DNA from 3 places in the Paenibacillus puldeungensis genome. Region 1 is predicted to be linked to each of the others. Evidence: riboswitches for the same ligand, from Rfam matches in the RefSeq annotation. Region 1 holds a riboswitch; each other region holds the start of a gene.

Region 1 (4,515 bases):
CTTGTCGAAGAGGCAGTATCACGGGGAGTTAACCTCTTTGTAACCGGTGAAATGGGAATCGGGAATACGACAGCGAGCGCAGCTTTAATGAGCGCTTTTACCGGTATTTCTCCTCAGGAGAGCGTAGGACGAGGTACAGGACTGAACGATGAGCGGCTGCGCCATAAGGTGGATGTTGTTAAGCGGGCTCTGGAGAAAAACCGGCCAAATACGGCTGATCCGCTGGATGTTCTCGCCAAGGTGGGGGGGCTGGAAATCGCCGGTCTAACCGGAATTATTTTAGGGGCCGCGGCCAATCGTTGCCCAGTCGTTATCGATGGATTTATATCCACAGTAGCTGCGCTTGTGGCCCGGAATCTTGCACCTGAAGCAGCGGGTTACATGATCGCCTCGCATTTATCCCATGAGCAGGGGCACCGTTCGCTGCTGCAGGAGCTGGGACTTGCGCCGATGCTGCATTTAGATATGCGGCTAGGTGAAGGTACAGGCGGGGTACTGGCTCTTCATCTCGTTGATGCGGCTTGCCGGATTATGGCGGAGATGGCCACCTTTGAAAGTGCCGGAGTTTCTTCAGCAAGCGAGCCCAAAGAGGAGAACCGATGATCATTACGGTGACCGGTGGTGCCCGAAGCGGAAAAAGTACGTTTGCTGAACGCTGGTGCATGAAGCATGCTCCGGCCGCGGTATATGTGGCTACCGGACAAGCTTTCGATGAGGAGATGGAAAACCGCATATCTTTGCATCGGCAGCAGAGGGAGAGCAGCGGCTATCCGTGGACAACGGTCGAGGAGCCTTTGCATTTACCGGATCTGGTATCCAAACTGGGAAAGGATCAAGCTTCGGCATTACCGGATGGCCATCCCCATCTCCATCCCTATGTACTTGTAGACTGTCTGACCCTCTGGTTATCGAACGTGTTGCTTAGTGCCGAGTCCGAGGAGTTTTCTTCCTCTACCGAAGTCGTTAAACAGGAGATCGACCGTCTTGCCTCTGCTGTCGCTGCTTTTCCAGGTACCATTGTTCTGGTAACCAATGAGGTAGGAAGCGGGATCGTCCCGGAATATCCGTTAGGAAGGCTGTACCGTGATTTAGCAGGAATGCTGAACCAGACAATCGCCGACATTTCGGATCAGTTTTTTCTCGTTACTGCCGGAATTCCCATTGAATTAAAAAGCAGGGAGTATCGATTATGAGCCGGAAGGATCGTCCGATATTAGCTGCCTTTCAATTTTTGTCCAGGTTTCCGATCCGTGTGGAGCTCGATTTTACGCCCGATCTGCTGCGCAGAAGCGCAAAGTACTATCCGCTTGTGGGAGCGGTGATCGGATTACTGATCTGGGCTGCAGCCGCTATATTCTCTTTGGCGCTCCCTGCGCTCCCTGCTGCGGTCCTGACACTCGTAGTTTGGGTATGGATTACCGGCGGGCTTCATTTGGACGGCTGGATGGACACCGCCGACGGATTGCTCAGCTATAGATCCCGGGATAAAATGCTGGAAATTATGAAGGATAGCCGAGTCGGTGCGATGGGAGTAATGGCTTGCGTATTGCTGCTACTTCTCAAAATGTCGCTTATTGTCTCCTTGCTGGAAAAAGGCCCCTTTTACACCGGGCTGGCCTTCATGACGGCACCAGTATGGAGCCGATGGTTCATGACTTGGGCGATGCGGACATGGCCTAAGGCCCGGCAGGGTGAAGGCCTAGCTAGTCATTTTCAGGGTTTTGAAACCCGTGCTGCTGTCCATTCTGGCGTGCTCGCATTCCTGCTATCGGCATCAGGTATGCTGCTGGCAGAAATCTCTTTGGTGGGGAGAGGGACTGAGCTACCCTGGCTGCAGCTGCTCTTCTATTTTTTGCTCCACCCTATACTTGCTTGGGGGATGGGGACCTGGGCAGCCCGCCGCATAAACGCAAAACTTGGCGGATTAACCGGCGATACCTATGGGGCATTGAACGAAGGACTGGAGGTCTTATTGCTCCTTTTCGCAGTGATTTTGTTTCGGTGATACGCGACCTTAACAACAAACTTTGACAACGCCTCCAAATTTGAGTTAACATAATAATACGCTTAGTTTTCGATGAGTAAAGTCGAAAAGCGGGGGAACCAATCATTGGGGCGAATCGTTTACATCAGAACGTAGGGATCCATCTTTCCCGAGCCCGTCAGCTAACCTCGTTTGCAGTGGATGGGTCATAATTCCTCATATTTTCAGTCATCCATCATTGACCCTTTTTATAGGGTCTTTTTGTTTTTTTATAAGACCTCTCACCGCGAAATTAAGGCGGAGTGCTATATCATTCACTGCGATTGGTTTCTCGCTTCTCTTCATTACGAATCGTCACATTCAAAGGAGGAGATCGAGCATGGCACAGCCCAAGTTTATTACCGACATTGAAAAGGTGAAACAGTTATTCGAACATGAGCGTGAAGAACTACGTCCCATCACCGACAAATTCGTATTTCGAGCAAACGACTATTATCTGAAACTCATTGACTGGAATGATCCTGAGGATCCGATCCGCAAGCTGGTTATCCCAAACACGGGAGAACTCAAGGAGTATGGGCGCTGGGATGCCTCCGACGAAGCCGCCAATTATGTTGTTCCTGGCTGCCAGCACAAATATCGGACAACTGCTTTGTTAATCGTGTCCGAGGTATGTGGTTCATACTGTCGATACTGTTTCCGAAAACGGCTGTTCCGCAATGATGTGAAGGAAGCGATGTCCGACGTGACTCCAGGCATTGAGTATATTGCTAACCACCCCGAAATTAACAATGTACTTCTGACTGGCGGCGACAGTCTCATTCTTGCCACAAAGAAGCTTCGTACCATACTGGAGAAACTACGGTCCATCGAGCATGTTAAAATCATACGCCTCGGCTCCAAAATTCCGGTGTTCAATCCAATGCGCATTTACGAAGATCCCGAGCTGCTCGAGCTAATCAAGGAATTCTCGAGCGTGGAGAAGCGGATTTATGTCATGGCTCATATTAACCATCCCCGCGAAATTACGCCGGAGGCCGTACGTGGTTTTCAAGCGCTGCATGATGCCGGAGCGATCGTCGTTAATCAAACACCAATTCTTAAAGGCATTAACGATGATTCTGCCGTTCTAGGAGATCTGCTAGACCGCTTATCTTGGGCAGGCGTGACACCGTATTATTTTTTCATCAACCGCCCAGTGGCCGGAAACTCTGATTTTGTTATCCCGCTTAAACGGGCATACAGCCTTGTGGAGGAAGCCAAAGCACGAACTTCAGGGCTTGGGAAACGCGTTCGTCTATCCATGAGTCATGCCTCGGGCAAAATAGAGATATTGGCGATTGAAAACGGTCAAGCCTATTTGAAGTATCACCAATCCCGCGATAACGAATACGGCAAGTTTATGGTGCTAGAATGCCCGGACGATGCCGCATGGTTTGATGATCTGCCGGGGAGCGGGGCGTACTGGAGGAAACCGGAGAGTAAGAAGGATAGCTGCCAGACTGCGCTTGAACTATCAGATATTGGCGTGTAGGGCTCAAACGCAAATATATAATGTATCAAAAAAGACGTACTCCCTTGACCGGCTTCGGTGCATGGAGTACGTCTTCTACTGGTAATCAGCAATTGTGCCAGCTACACTTGAAACTTCCCAATGGACTCTCTTAGGGACAAAGCTTGCTCATGCAGCGAGCGAACTGTTTTGGCGTGTGATTCCATTTCGCTGAGCTGTTGCTCGGAATATTTCGAAATTTGTTCCATGTTCTCAAGCGATTTGGCTGTAATGTTTGCCGATTCCTCTACAGAGGCGGTGACTTCCTCCGTACCGGCGGACACCTCTTGCGTAGAGGCGGATACAGATTGGATCGTCAAATTGATATTGTCAATGAGCCGGGTTAATTGTTCGAAGGCAAGCCCAGCTTTCTTTACCCGGTCGGTACCGGACACAATTTCTTGACTGGCGCGGTGCATAGCGTTGACAGAGTTTTCCGATTCCTCGCGAATGCTCAGCAAATATTCCCCGATTTCTTCCATGGCGAGGCGCGATTGCTCAGCCAGCTTCCGCACTTCCTCGGCCACGACGGCAAATCCCTTGCCGTTTTCACCGGCTCGAGCCGCTTCGATCGCAGCGTTTAAGGCAAGAATATTAATCTGCTTCGTGATTTCAGTAATCGTTCCGACCACACTCGCAATGGATTCAGAGCGTTCGTTCAAAACACGGATGTGCGTCAGGGTTTGATCTGCAGCATCTTCAACCTGCTGCATTTGCAGCACTGCGGTTTGTGCAAGGTCATTGCCATCTCCAGCTTCCTTGGCGGCTTGACCGATCCGTTCGGTAACCTCTGCAGAAGAGGTTGCAATGTGCTGAACTCCTTCAGAAATTTCCTCCATGGCTCGTGCATTCTCCGCCGCAGCCGAGGCAATCATTATGCTCCCTGATTCAATTTCACGCGTGGCTGCATTAGAGCGGGTGATCAAGTCCTCGAAGGTAGTAACTGATTTCGCCAGGTGATCCGAGCCGCTCACAACGG
Region 2 (4,515 bases), on a different contig from region 1:
TAAAAGAACGGAGCGATACCGATACCGCCTCCAACAAAAGCCGTTTTTCCCTCCGGTTTGAAGAATCCGTTACCAAACGGCCCATCCAAATGGATCGTATCCCCCGGTTTTAAGCCGGAAAAGATTTTTGTCCCTTCCCCGACGACTAAATACAGGAATTCAATCCGGTCCTCTGTGAGATCAAATATGCTAATCGGTCTTGATAACAAAGGATAGCGATCCCCGGCGCGAAGCATGTAGAACTGACCCATTTTCCCTAAAAAGTGACCAGCCACTGTAAGTTTATATACTCCTTGCGCTACTTGCTGATTAGCTACTACTTCTGCCATGAATCCACCTCTTCCCTTTATCTGCTTCATCAAAGATGCAATTTTTCTGAAAAGATTTCTGTGACGTTTGTCACACATCACAATTGAACCCTAGCAAAGTCGGCTTTATTTCTAGGTTTCTTATAATTTCCTGCGCATAAGGGTATACCAGTTAATATATCTCGCGTACCGAAAAACGAGGAGGTAACCTAAATGCCTTACGTCCGTAACAGCCTGCTCGCAACCTTCGCTGTGGCTATAGCGATATCATTAACCAATAAAGCGCCTGAGATGAGCTTTCCCCAGCCGACTTACAATTCTCCCGAAATTATTTCGGTACAAACCGTCGCTCCGGCTGAAACCATGCTTTCCCTTAGCAAGCCGAAAAACTTGGCAGAACTGCGGAAGAAGTACTCTGAAACGTTTAAATTCCGAGGGGATTCTGAGATTAAGCAGGTGGCCCTAACTTTTGACGATGTGCCTGATCCCAGATTCACACCTCAAATTTTAGAAGCTCTGCGAAAGGAAGGGGTGAAGGCGACCTTTTTCATCGTTGGTAGTCGAGCTAAGAAGTTTCCCACACTTGTAAAACGAATCCACTCCGAAGGACATCTTATAGGGAATCACTCCTTTAGCCACCCTGCTTTCAAGAAACGTTCGTTGAAACAGTTTCAAAATGAAATCTTGCGCACGGAAAAAGTTATACAGCGCACCGTTGGCTATAGGCCAAAGCTGATCCGTCCACCTTACGGTGAGATAAAGGAAGAACAGGTCAAATGGCTTAAGAAAAACGGATATATGATCGTCAATTGGGACGTGGATTCTTTGGATTGGAAAGGTCTTAGCAAAGAAAAGGTTAAGCGAAATGTCTTATCTTCCGTTGGCCCCGGCTCCATCGTTCTCCACCATGGCGGCGGAGGGGTAGGCTCTGACTTGACAGGAACGGTCAAGGCATTGCCGGAAATTATCCGTTTTCTCAAAGCCAGCGGCTACAGCTTTGTCGATTTGACCGAGCTACTGCATACCGTCAAATACCGATAACTATAAAAATAAAGGGCTCTCCCTTTAAGGAAAGCCCTTTTATTTTTAAACTAGTTTAAAATATAAAGTGTTACGTCCTGATAGCCGAAATGAGCTACCGCTTTTTGGCTACCGGGGATAAAAATATCGATACGCCGGCCTTTTATTGCTCCGCCCTGGTCGCTAGCTGTCGCCACAAATGCCTGCTTCGGAAGTCCTGAATGGCTGTGACCAGTAACGAGCACCTTGGTGCCCATAGGAATCACTTTCGGATCGACCGCGATCGTACCCAGCTTTAGAGGCTTACCGAAATAGTCGACAGCTCCCCATTTTCCGTTCTCACTTTCGGCTGCGGAATAAGCGCTCGCTTTTACCTGCAGTGTGCTACTGTAATTAAACGTCTTGCCCCACGCCTCAACCATATTTTCGGCAGATATTACGCTAAGTGGCGATACAGCTGCTTTTGCAGCCTCTATGGTTTCAATCTTAGCAGGCCCGGCTGTGGATAAGGCACGAAGTTCCTTCCCAGGGATAGTGATGTCCATCCCTTCGTAAATATTCGTTGGATTAACATCCTTATTCGCATTCATCAACTGCACAAGATTCACTCCGTACTTCTGGGCCAATTCGTAGAAGGTGTCTCCCTCCTTAGCCTTATGTACTGTGTCCGCATATACGGGTGCCGTCTGAAGAACCATTGCAATACTTGCGGCTGCGACCGCTGATTTTAAAACCTTAGACCAAATACGTTGTTTCAACATGATGCCCTCCTTTGCGATCGCCTGCGGAGTTAGTTGTCGGATTCGGGAAAAAGGATTGTCCCCGGCGCTTAAGTAAGCGCTTCACCCCAAGAAAACATCGATAGCCATCAATAGCCATCTGTCTTCATAAATCGTCCCCCGCACCTGCTTGGAGCAGGTTTCGGCCTTTTGAATATATCACAATTTTGTTACCAATTGAACGTGAAAATATTCCCAACTAAAAATAAGGCCGACGCAACGCGCCTTTCTCAAGCCTAGAAGTAAACATATTGTTATCTATTTAGTTGATCCTGTCATCAAAATTAAAAACCGCCCAGATCAACCGGACGGTCCTTAAATAGCGAGATATTATAGCACTTTTCCTAAAAAATCCTGTGTCCGCTGATGCTGTGGCGAACCAAATACTTGCTGTGGTGTTCCTTGCTCGACGATAACGCCTTGGTCCATGAACAAGATTCGATCTCCTACCTCGCGGGCAAAGCCCATCTCATGGGTTACGATTACCATCGTCATACCGCGCTCAGCCAGCTTTTTCATAACGTCAAGCACCTCACCGACCATCTCGGGGTCAAGTGCAGACGTAGGTTCATCAAACAGCATCACATGCGGTTCCATGGCTAACGCCCGGGCAATGGCAATCCGCTGCTTCTGACCGCCGGACAGCTGGGATGGATATGCGTCCCGCTTGTCTTCAAGACCGACTGTGCGCAGCAAATCCATAGCTATTGCTTCCGCTTTGCTCTTATCCATCTTCTTCACGCGAATCGGCGCTAAGGTGATGTTATCGATTACCGTTTTGTGCGGGAACAAATTAAATTGCTGGAACACCATCCCCATCTTTTCACGGGTCTTATTAATGTTGTGCCCCTTTCCTGTAATGGACTCGCCCTCAAACTTAATTTCACCTTGGGTCGGCTCTTCTAGCAGGTTCAAGCAGCGCAGAAAAGTACTTTTCCCCGAACCACTAGGGCCAATGACTACGACGACTTCCCCTTTAGAGATTTCCAAGTCAATGCCCTTCAAAATATGCAGCGAACCGAATTTTTTATGCAAATCATTAACGATGATCACTGGTCTTCAACTTCCTTTCGAATATACCTAATATACGGGATAAGGTAAATGTCAGGATAAAGTACATAACCGCTACGATTAAGTATGGTGTCATCCCGTTATACGTAATACCGACAATCGCACCGGATTGGAAAATGAGCTCGGTGATCCCGATGATCGAAACGATAGACGATTCCTTGATAATCGTTACGAACTCATTGCCGATCGCTGGAAGCACTGTCTTAACCGCTTGTGGAATAATTATAAACCGTAAAGCCATTCCACGCGTCATCCCCAAAGAACGCGCCGCCTCTCCTTGTCCGCGGTCAACGCCTTGAATTCCTGCCCTGAAAATTTCTGCCAAATAAGCGGAACTGTTAATCGATAACGTAATCGCACCGGATTCAATCGGGGAAAAACTAATTCCGATTGTAGGAAAACCGTAGTGAATAATAAATAACTGCACAAGCATTGGAGTACCACGCAGAAATTCTACCCACGCGTGACCTATAAAACGGACAATCCCCCAGGAAGACATACGGATCAACGCAACAATCATCCCTAGAATAAAGCCACAAAATACCCCGATGGCTGCGAGCAAAAGGGTATATTGCAAACCGGTTAGAAAATAGCTCCGATATTCGATAAACATATCAATGAGATTCATAAAGCGATCATTCCTCCTATTTTACCTAAAAACCTAAAACAAAAAAATAGAAAATAGCGAATGAGCTCCGCTATTTTCTGCAGATCGATCCGTTACTTATTTTTCGGCAAGTGCGCTCGCATCGGCCACAAATTTATCGATGCTTCCGCTTGAAATCAGGCGATCCAGCGTCTTGTTGACTTGATCCAGCATTTCTTGATTGCCTTTCTTAACGCCGATCACATAACCTTCATCTTCCGTTACCGGTTTTGCGTCGGTAATGTCGATGCCCTCTACGTTTTTAACAAAAGACTTAGCAACTGGTCCTTCAATAATGGCTACATCTACACGACCTGATTTCAGTTGCATAATAATGTCGTTAATTTTTGCGAGCGAAGTCAGCTTAGCTTCCGGAACTTGTTTGGCCATATCCTCTTGGATGGAGCTTTTTTGTACGCCGATCTTAGCACCTTTCAACGAGTCCATCGTTGCATACTTTGCTTTATCCTCAGAGCGGGTTACGATCGCCTGCTCTGCTTTGTAATAAATTTTCGACATGTCGATTTGTTTTTTACGCTCCGGCTTCGGGCTGAGTCCAGAGATAACCAGATCTACACGGCTGCTCGCCAGCTCGTTTAACAAGGAATCGAACTGCATATCTTTGACTTCGAGCTCAGCACCTAAATCCTTGGCAATTTCTTTGGCGATCTCTACGTCAAAACCGACAATT
Region 3 (4,515 bases), on a different contig from region 1:
TCGAAAACGCGTTCCAGCATCAGTACCCGATCGTTCTCTACCCTCGAAACCATAGCGTTGTTTGACATCATAATTCCTCCATCTATTTAATTGATTTAAGTCTTCTCCTTGTTTTGCAGCTCACGCAAGTAGGCGTCCAGATTGTCGAATCTCTCTTCCGTTATGCCCCGGAAGGATTTCACCCATGAATCCAGCGCTTGGAAGGGCTCTGGCCGGAGCATGTAGATCCGGCGGTTGGCTTCCGCCTTCATTTCCAAAATTCCGTTGTTGGTAAGCACCTTCAAATGCTTTGAGGCTTGGGGCTGGCGGAGTCCTGCCCGATCGGCGATTTCTCCCACGGTTAAGGGGCCGCTGCGCAAGAGTTCGACGATATGCATACGATTAGTTTCAGCCAATGCGCTCAGCGTTGCTGTGTCCATACTCGGAACACTGTCTGACATGCTGTTGTTCACCTCATTAAGTGTTGGTCTTTAGGAACAATGCCATCCCCTTTCAACCTATTGTTAACTTTGTGATGGTTAAAATATACACTTTAGAGAATATTCCCGTCAAGGAATATTTCGTTTGAAGTAAGCTGAATAGGTGTTACTGCAAATATAAGAGAAGATGTGATACATCAGATTTGTAAAATACGCCTGCTAAAGTGGTAAAATAAATGGAGAGTGATTAACTTTGGACAAGGGGGACCACGGTATGGCTATTGCAGAAGTGACGATTATTCCGATCGGTACGGGGAGTACAAGTCTGAGTTCCTATGTAGCCGATTTGCAGCGGGTGCTGGGTAAGCAGGAGGGGATCACGTATACGCTGACCTCGATGAGCACAATTATTGAAGGTAACCTAGACAATGTATTTGCAGCTATTCGGGCGATTCACGAAGCACCTTTCCAAGCCGGGGCTGGTCGTGTATCAACGTCGATTAAAATCGATGACCGCCGGGATAAAGCAAGCTCATCCGAACAGAAGCTGCGTTCCGTACGCGAAAAATTATAGTTCTTGTGGGCAGGTAGGGAGAAAACACCCGACTTCCAGGAATTAGTTCTTGCATTATTTTTCAGAAGCGGTATAATAGTCTTTGTTTCACGCTAAAAAAGTTTTTCGCTGGTGTAGCTCAGCTGGTAGAGCAACGCATTCGTAATGCGTAGGTCGGGGGTTCGAATCCCTTCACCAGCATCCTAAACAATCTAAGCAGAACGCGGTCTTCGAGGTTTTCGGGGGCCGCGTTTTTTGTCTGCCGAAGCAAAACTTCTACCATTTTTCTACCCTTTGGCGCTATCTCGAAATCATAAGGGAAACTAAAGTGAGCATAAAACCCAGTATAAAACCGCAAAGGGCTCCATTGACGCGAATCCATTGCAAGTCTTTTCCAAGCTTTTCCTCAAGCATTATCACTAAAGACTCATCGTCCATTTGGTCCAGGTTATCCTTTACCAATTGACCTATAAGATGATGATTCGAAGCCGCCAGATTGATCAAATACTGCGTAAGACGGTCCTCCATGGACGCGAGAACCTCCGGCTTGCGACTCTTGATGAACCGGATTAAGGAACCGTATAGCGTAAAGATTTTGCGCCCCCCGGCTATGCGTTCTTCCTCCAGTCTCTCAAGCGCCGCCGCCCGTAAGTTTTCAATGCTTGAAGCCAGAAAATTCGTTCCATACTCTTCTTGTATTTGATTTATAGTCCAATTCCGGATAGTCTGCAGCTTATCTTCATCTTCAATGAGCCGAAGCAATGTGCTGCGCAGCTCCTGAATGAGCTTTTCGCGCAGAGGATTAGCCTCGTCCATAAGTTCTTTTGCCGCCGAAAGAGACAAATCCTGCAGAATTACACCTAGTTTATCTTCAGTCAAAAAGCCTGTTACAGCCTGAAGGAAAAATCCTTTGATTCCTTTGCTTTTCATTTCCGATAATTTCCGGTACGCCATGCTGCCGAGGAGTGCCCCTGTATTCTCCTGCTCCAGCCACTTGATTAGTCCCGTGGCCGCGAGGTCGATAACCTTGTAATCGTATCCGGAACGTACGGCTTGCAGATAGACATTTTTCGTTGCGGAGCTAATATCAACTTTACTAAGCCAGACGGATAATCCGTTTTGTAGATACGGAACGCATTTCTCTGCCGGCAGCTGCCGCAGCAGCGTTTCGCAGAAATTCAGTATGCCCAATCTGGTTTTCTTCCTGCTCAGTAATTTGGCTAGCATGAAGAATGACGTTTCCAAAACGTGAACGGACCGAAGCTTGGCTTCAATGCTTTGCTTATTTAAAAGCTCATTCTCAACGGCGGAAATCAACGAACGTGTAATTTTGTTTTTATTTTTTAGTAATAACGAAGTATGGGGGATAGGGATACCTAGTGGATGGCGAAATAATGCAGTAACCGCAAACCAATCGGCCATGCCCCCTACCAGACCTGCCTCAAAGCTCCCCTTCAACAATAGAATAAAAGTAGATTGGGGTAATAATAATGTGCCTATAAAGCCGCAAAACATAATGAATAGCGAGATGCTTGCCAAATATTTGGTGTTCATCTTTATGACCTCTTTCCGTCCCCTGTAGCTCGATTCTTATATTGTCTCCTTTAAGATTAATTGATAGACGATGGATTCGGCAAATTACGGTCGACCATGACGGAAAAAAGGCCGAGTCGGAATTGAGCTGATTTTTAACCATTCCGCTTTCCTCCCCAACCTTCCACCCATTTAAGGTCAATATGGTGAGCTGCCGCAGCTTTTTCAATGCAACATTGGATTTCCGCTTCGTTTTCACAAACGGCAGAATGCTCAATCCATACGGTATATTTTGTTTTGTGAACAATGGATAAATGAACAGGAAATGATTTTTGAAATTTTAAGACGTACCAGCCTGAAGACATATTCCTCCATGGTTTTTTAAAAGCGGATAGAAGCGGAAGCTGTCGGTGTTCGGACCAATCTTGTTCCTGCTGTTGTTTTCTGATTTTTTGATAGATCTCATGCACGATCTCCATATCCATGCATGCTTGGCAGGATGCCTGAGCACCGAATTGGCGAAGGATCTCGATTTTGCTTTCACCAAAACCATAGCCGACGACCAATCTTTGGCCGTGTTCCTCATACCAAAGCGCTCCGAAACGCAGATAACGCAAACTAACCGGGTCCAGCAGATCCCGATGTGTCCCCAAATAATAAGCCCTCATGTTTATTGGTCCTCCGTCGGCTTAGAACGTAATAAAGTTCTTTTGGCCGTATGATTACAGAAAAAAACCACAGACAGAGAACAAACCTCTGCTGCGGTCTGCGAGGACAGGCAAAAAAGCCTGGCGCAAAAGCATGGCAAAATAAAGGTTCTCTCTGCTACGCTTACGAGGTTAGCTGCCGGATTCGGGCGGTGAGAGTCGCCCTACCTTATGAGACGGAAAGTCGTCTCTTTTCGGATTCACCCCAAATGGACCGTACCTTGCGATCCGATGGTTCCCCCGCTTCCCGTATAACGGGAATTCAGCGTTCGTTTAAACCGAATCATACTACTTCTCAAATCCTTTTGTAAAAGCGCCGAAAGATGCCTGAAGATAAAGAAAAAGGAAATTCAAGCTTCAGTACAAATGAAATGAGAAAAAAATACATTTATGAACATTTCTCGTGCATCTTACTCACGATAGCTAAGATTTCAGCTCTATTCCTGAGGAAGAAGACGATATCCGATTCCGGGCTCCGTAACGATTAATTTGGGCTGCGTCGAGTCCTTTTCCAGTTTCTTACGCAGGTGTCCGATGTATACCCTCAGGTAGTGGCTTTCGGACTCATCATAATGGCTGCCCCAAACCTGCTGAAGCAATTGCCGCTGCGTTACGATCTTTCCGGCGTTGGAGGCTAGAACCTTCAGAAGGTCATATTCTGTCGGAGTCAGCTTAATGCGTTCTCCATTCAATTCTACAATTCGCTGCGCCAAATCGATGGTTAGTTCGCCAAGCTGAAGGATAGGTTCGTTTGCCGATTTAGCTGCATGACGCAGGGCCACACGAATTCTGGCAACCAGTTCACCCATGCTGAATGGCTTGGTCACATAATCGTCGGCGCCGTTGTCCAATGCCACGATCTTGTCTTCCTCTCTGTCTTTGGCCGTCAGTACAATGATCGGCACGTTTGACCAGTCCCGTATGCGGGCTAACACCTCCATACCGGGCATGTCCGGCAGTCCGAGATCAAGCACGATCAGATCCGGATGAGCCAAAGAGGCTTGCAGCACACCTTCCTCTCCTGTAGACGCTTCGTGAATTGAATATTGATGCGCCTGTAAGGTCACTTTCAGAAGTTTACGAATTTGAGGTTCGTCATCGACAATTAATATACGAGATCCATGATTATTTATGGTCATCATTCTCCGCCCCTTTTCCTTGCGGTTCAGAATATATTCCATACTGCTTGCTTAAGGGCAGCGTTATCGTAATTACGATCCCTTGCGGTTCATTCGGCTTTGCTGTAATAGTTCCATTGTGCAGCTCCACGATTCCCTTACAAATGGCGAGTCCCAATCCTGTA

The links. A riboswitch is a leader RNA that binds a small molecule or an ion and turns the genes downstream of it on or off. The one in region 1 is predicted to bind cyclic di-AMP.
Region 2: linked by a shared signal. The riboswitch ahead of ACFQ3W_RS05280 (3D domain-containing protein) and the one ahead of ACFQ3W_RS22290 (KamA family radical SAM protein) in region 1 are both predicted to bind cyclic di-AMP.
Region 3: linked by a shared signal. The riboswitch ahead of ACFQ3W_RS13655 (hypothetical protein) and the one ahead of ACFQ3W_RS22290 (KamA family radical SAM protein) in region 1 are both predicted to bind cyclic di-AMP.

Annotation. Positions count from the first base shown of each region.
Region 1 covers NZ_JBHTLM010000023.1:44,898-49,412, reverse strand. Annotated here, with positions in the region: gene cobT (nicotinate-nucleotide--dimethylbenzimidazole phosphoribosyltransferase) at 1-603, shown strand, start outside; gene cobU (bifunctional adenosylcobinamide kinase/adenosylcobinamide-phosphate guanylyltransferase) at 600-1,193, shown strand; gene cobS (adenosylcobinamide-GDP ribazoletransferase) at 1,190-2,005, shown strand; cyclic di-AMP (ydaO/yuaA leader) riboswitch at 2,055-2,196, shown strand; gene ACFQ3W_RS22290 (KamA family radical SAM protein) at 2,364-3,518, shown strand; gene ACFQ3W_RS22285 (methyl-accepting chemotaxis protein) at 3,620-4,515, opposite strand, start outside.
Region 2 covers NZ_JBHTLM010000003.1:76,908-81,422, reverse strand. Annotated here, with positions in the region: gene ACFQ3W_RS05290 (dihydroorotate dehydrogenase electron transfer subunit) at 1-329, opposite strand, end outside; gene ACFQ3W_RS05285 (polysaccharide deacetylase family protein) at 522-1,349, shown strand; gene ACFQ3W_RS05280 (3D domain-containing protein) at 1,400-2,089, opposite strand; cyclic di-AMP (ydaO/yuaA leader) riboswitch at 2,093-2,265, opposite strand; gene ACFQ3W_RS05275 (amino acid ABC transporter ATP-binding protein) at 2,438-3,160, opposite strand; gene ACFQ3W_RS05270 (amino acid ABC transporter permease) at 3,147-3,806, opposite strand; gene ACFQ3W_RS05265 (transporter substrate-binding domain-containing protein) at 3,903-4,515, opposite strand, start outside.
Region 3 covers NZ_JBHTLM010000009.1:23,504-28,018, forward strand. Annotated here, with positions in the region: gene ACFQ3W_RS13625 (SRPBCC domain-containing protein) at 1-68, opposite strand, end outside; gene ACFQ3W_RS13630 (ArsR/SmtB family transcription factor) at 96-440, opposite strand; gene ACFQ3W_RS13635 (MTH1187 family thiamine-binding protein) at 694-993, shown strand; tRNA gene ACFQ3W_RS13640 (tRNA-Thr) at 1,101-1,173, shown strand; gene ACFQ3W_RS13645 (DUF445 domain-containing protein) at 1,273-2,526, opposite strand; gene ACFQ3W_RS13650 (hypothetical protein) at 2,414-2,668, opposite strand; gene ACFQ3W_RS13655 (hypothetical protein) at 2,661-3,173, opposite strand; cyclic di-AMP (ydaO/yuaA leader) riboswitch at 3,319-3,490, opposite strand; gene ACFQ3W_RS13660 (response regulator) at 3,650-4,351, opposite strand; gene ACFQ3W_RS13665 (ATP-binding protein) at 4,338-4,515, opposite strand, start outside.